One region of the Pseudomonas sp. KU43P genome, then DNA from elsewhere that is predicted to be linked to it. Evidence: predicted binding sites of a transcription regulator. Region 1 holds the regulator's gene; the other holds the start of a gene.
The links. Region 1 encodes FliA, which starts transcription of late flagellar genes. Its sites were predicted from a motif close to CTAAAGTTTNNNNNNNNNNNGCCGNTAA; they were not measured.
Positions count from the first base shown of each region.

Region 2: KU43P_RS27020 (methyl-accepting chemotaxis protein) is a predicted target of FliA. The motif match lies at 1,482-1,509, and genes of this name have one in related genera.

Region 1 covers NZ_AP019365.1:1,737,576-1,740,036, forward strand. The annotation lists gene fleN (flagellar synthesis regulator FleN) at 1-723, shown strand, start outside; gene fliA (RNA polymerase sigma factor FliA) at 720-1,460, shown strand; gene KU43P_RS08000 (chemotaxis response regulator CheY) at 1,579-1,953, shown strand; gene KU43P_RS08005 (protein phosphatase CheZ) at 1,972-2,461, shown strand, end outside.
Region 2 covers NZ_AP019365.1:2,292,151-2,294,611, forward strand. The annotation lists gene KU43P_RS10440 (3-hydroxybutyryl-CoA dehydrogenase) at 1-712, shown strand, start outside; gene KU43P_RS27020 (methyl-accepting chemotaxis protein) at 674-1,429, opposite strand; partial or broken gene KU43P_RS27025 (HAMP domain-containing protein) at 1,532-2,461, opposite strand, start outside.

The DNA.
Region 1 (2,461 bases):
CGGGTCATGCTGCTGGACGCCGACCTGGGCCTGGCCAATGTCGACGTGTTGCTGGGCCTGACCCCTAAACGCACCTTGGCCGATGTGATCGAAGGGCGCTGCGAATTGCGCGATGTGCTGCTGCAAGGGCCGGGCGGTGTACGCATCGTGCCGGCGGCCTCGGGCACCCAGAGCATGGTGCACTTGGCCCCGGCTCAGCACGCCGGCCTGATTCAGGCGTTCAGCGAGATCGGTGACAACCTCGACGTGCTGGTGATCGACACCGCTGCGGGCATTGGTGACTCGGTAGTCAGCTTCGTCCGTGCGGCCCAGGAAGTGTTGCTGGTGGTGTGCGACGAACCGACTTCCATCACCGACGCCTACGCGTTGATCAAGTTGCTCAACCGCGACTACGGGATGAACCGTTTCCGCGTGCTGGCCAACATGGCGCAGAGTCCGCAGGAAGGGCGCAACCTGTTCGCCAAGCTGACCAAGGTCACCGACCGTTTCCTCGACGTGGCCCTGCAGTACGTGGGCGCCGTGCCTTACGACGAGTGCGTGCGCAAGGCGGTGCAGAAGCAGCGGGCCGTGTATGAAGCCTTCCCGCGCTCCAAGTGTGCGCTGGCCTTCAAGGCCATCGCCCAGAAAGTCGACAGCTGGCCGCTGCCGGCCAACCCGCGCGGGCACCTGGAGTTCTTCGTCGAGCGCCTGGTGCAACCCACCAGCGCAGGGCCGGTGCTATGAACGCGAGCGGTTTCAAGATGTACAGCAAGGCATCCAAGGACGCCCAGTACGAATTGATCGAACGCTACGCCCCGTTGGTCAAGCGCATCGCCTACCACCTGCTGGCGCGCCTGCCAGCCAACGTGCAGGTCGAAGACCTGATCCAGGCCGGCATGATCGGCCTGCTGGAAGTCGCCAACAAGTACGACGCCAGCAAGGGCGCGAGCTTCGAAACCTATGCCGGCATCCGCATCCGTGGCGCGATGCTCGACGAGGTGCGCAAGGGCGATTGGGCACCGCGTTCGGTGCACCGCAACACCCGCATGGTCAGCGACGCGATGCGCGCCGTTGAAGCCAGAACCGGCCGCGACGCTAAAGATCATGAAGTTGCTGCCGAACTCCAATTGAGTCTCGATGATTACTACGGGATCTTGAACGATACCTTGGGTAGCCGCCTGTTCAGTTTCGACGACCTGTTGCAGGACGGCGAGCACGAAGGGCTGCACGAGGACGGTGCCAGTGGCCAGGTCGAGCCATCGCGGGACTTGGAAGACGAGCGCTTCCAGGCGGCCTTGACCGATGCCATTGCCAACCTGCCGGAGCGTGAGCGGCTGGTGCTGGCGCTGTACTACGACGAAGAGCTGAACCTCAAGGAGATCGGTGAGGTGCTGGGGGTCAGCGAGTCGCGTGTCAGCCAGCTGCACAGCCAGTGCGCCGCGCGCCTGCGCAGCCGTTTGGGGGAATGGCGGGCGCGTTGAGCCCGAGGTCGTTGCAGTCGTTTTCCACGTGCGTTTTCCATGTTGCACCGATTTGATTGAATGCGTGCTCGCAGCCGAGCGCGTTTGAGACTGCTTGGAGGTCTACTTGAACAAAGACATGAAAATCCTCATCGTTGACGACTTTTCGACGATGCGGCGGATCATCAAGAATCTGTTGCGTGATCTGGGCTTCACCAACACCGACGAGGCCGACGACGGCACCACGGCGCTGCCGATGCTCGAAAGCGGCCATTACGACTTCCTGGTGACCGACTGGAACATGCCCGGCATGTCCGGTATCGACCTGCTGCGCAAGGTGCGCGCCCATGACCGCCTCAAGGGCATGCCGGTGCTGATGGTGACCGCCGAAGCCAAGCGCGACCAGATCATCGAAGCGGCCCAGGCCGGCGTCAATGGTTACGTGGTCAAGCCGTTCACCGCCCAGGTGCTCAAAGAAAAGATCGAGAAGATCTTCGAACGCGTCAACGGCTGAGTCACGTCAGGGGGCGCCATGGAATCAACACAAACGTCTTTGGGGGAGTTCGAATCGACCCTGAAGAAGCATGCCCAGGAGCTGGTCGAAAGCCTGGAACGGGGGCGTTTCGGCGAGGCGGTGCAGCTGATCCATCAGCTCAACCAGACCCGCGACCGTGGCCTGTACCAGGAAGTCGGCAAGCTCACCCGTGAGCTGCACAGCGCGATCGTCAGCTTCCAGATCGACCCGGCCATGCCGCAGGCCGAGGAAGTCTCGCAGATCACCGACGCCACCGAGCGCCTGTCCTACGTGGTCAAACTCACCGAAGGTGCCGCCAACCGCACCATGGACTTGGTGGAGGAGAGCACACCCGTGCTCAACGACCTGGCGGCCGAAGCGCAGAACCTTAGCGTCGACTGGCAGCGCTTCATGCGCCGCGAAGTCGCCGCGCCGGAATTCCGCGAGCTGGTCAAGCGCGTCGACAGTTTCCTGACGCACAGCGCCGAGGGTAACCGCAAGGTCTCCG
Region 2 (2,461 bases), 550 kb from region 1:
GCCTGAAGTGCTCGACGCCAAGCGCGAGGCGATGGCCTGGATCGACCAGCATGGCGCGGTGGACAGCATCATCGCCTCGACTACCTCGACCTTCCTGGTCACCGAGCTGGCGCAGATGGTTTCGCAGCCGCAGCGCATGCTCAATGCGCACTGGCTCAACCCCGCCCACCTGATGCCATTGGTGGAGGTGTCGCGCAGTGAGCAGACCTGCGAAGCGGTGCTTGCCGAGCTGCTGGCGACCTTGCAGAGCATCGGCAAGGTGGCCGTGGTGTGCAACGCCGCCCCCGGCTTCATCGTGCCGCGGTTGCAGGCGCTGGTGATGAACGAGGCGGCGCGCATGGTCGAGGAGGGCGTGGCCAGCGCCGAGCAGATCGACCTGGCGGTGCGCAGCGGTTTCGGCCTGCGCTTCTCGGTGCTCGGCCTGCTGGAGTTCATCGACTGGGGAGGTGGCGACATCCTGCACCACGCCTCGGCCTACCTCAGCCAGCACCTGGGCGAGCGCTACCAGGCGGCCCAGGCCGTGCAGGCGAACATGGCCGCTGGGCGCAACGGGCTGCGTGAAGGGGAGGGCTTCTACGATTATCGGCAGGTGGATGTTGCCGCCTATCGTCAGGAGCGCCTGGCCGCGCTGGTGCAGCGGGTGCGCCAGGCCGGCCTGGCGCCTCGCTTCGCTTCAGGCCTTGAAGCGCTGGATGAGCCCTTGCTGCTCTGATGCCAGGTCGTTCAACTGCTGGCTGATGCCGGCCGAACGCTCGGCCTGCCCCGAGAGCGAAGCGGTGACGTCGCGCACCGCTTCGACATTGCGGTTGACCTCCTCGGCGACGCTGCTCTGCTGTTCGGCGGCGCAGGCGATCTGCACGTTCATGTCGGTGATCACGCTGACCGCCTGGCGAATCTGCGCCAGCGCATCCAGGGCCTGGCGGGCCTGTTCGGCGTTGGCCTGGGCCTGCTCGTGGCTGTGCTGCATGCTGCGGGTCACCTCGCGGGTGCCGCTGCGCAGGTTGTCAGTGATCGCGCCGATTTCCTCGACCGAGGCCTGGGTGCGCTGTGCCAGGCCGCGCACCTCATCGGCCACCACGGCGAAGCCACGGCCGGCCTCGCCGGCGCGGGCCGCCTCGATGGCGGCATTGAGCGCCAGCAGGTTGGTCTGCCGGGCGATCGACAGGATCACCGCCATCACCGTGCCGATCTGCTCGCCACTGTTGGCCAGGTCGTGCAGGCGTTGCATGCCTTCGCTCATGTCCTGGGCCAGAGCCTGGATGCCGGTGGTGGCGTGTTCGATCACCTGCAGGCCATCGCCGGTGGCCTGGTCGGCATTGCGCGCCGCTTCGGCCGCCTGGGCGGCGCTGTGGGCGGAGGCCTGGGCGGTGGCAGACATCTGCTGCAGCGCCGCGGCCATCTGCTCGATTTCACGCAGTTGCTGCTGCATGCCGGCGTTGGTCTGGCTGGCGATGCGCGCCGATTGGTCGGCGGTGTCGCGGGTGTCGCGCACCCCGGCCTGAACTTGAGCGATCACCGGTTGCAAATGTTCGAGGAAGCGGTCGAAGGCACGGCTCAGGCGGCCCAGTTCATCATGGCCCGGGTAGGCCAGCCGGCGCGTCAGGTCGCCTTCGCCTTCGGCGATGTCTTCGAGCACTTGGGCAACATGCAGCAGCGGCCGGCTGACGCTGCGCGCGGTCAGCCACATCATCAGCACACCGAGCACGGCAGCGCTCAGGCCCAGGCCGATCTGCAGGGCCAGGCTGTGCAGGCGCTGCTCGCGCATCTGCGCCTGCAGGGCGGCCACCGGGGCGCCCAGCACGGCCTTGGGCACGCTGACCAGGACCGCCCAAGGGCTGGCGTCGGGCAGGGGCTGGATGGGGACCAGCATGCGCATGTCGGTGGCGTCTTCGAAGGTTTGGCCACGGCCTGCGCGGGTAGCATCGAGCATCGCGGCCGCGTGGTCGGGGTGGCGCGCCTTGAGCAAGGTGCCCAGGCGCTCGGGGTGGCGGCTGTCGCCCGCCAGCAGGCCAGCGGTGCTGATGATGGCGATATCGCCTTGGCCCTCGTAGAGCGCGGCGCTGGCGCTTTCGGCATCGCGCTGCAGCGCGCCCAGGTCGATGTCCAGGCCGATCACCGCGACCACGCGACCCTGGTCCAGCAGCGGCAAGGTCAGGCTGGTGACCAGCCGTGATGTGCCGCTGGAGCTGTCGACATAGGGTTCCAGCAGGCAGGGTTTGGCGGCCTCGCGCGAGCAGCTGAAGAAGGCATTGAACGGTGCACCGCTGGGGCCTGGCGAGGTGTCGGCGAGCAGTTTCTCGTCGCCCGGCACGGCCTGCAGCTGGCCGGGGGCCGATTGCAGCCAGTACAAGGCGAAGCGCCCCTGGTCGTTGCTACCCGATGCCAGCTGGCCGGCGAAGTCGGCATCGCGGCCGTCGAGGGCGTTGCGGTCGAAGGTGATGAACAGCCCCAGCAGTTCCGG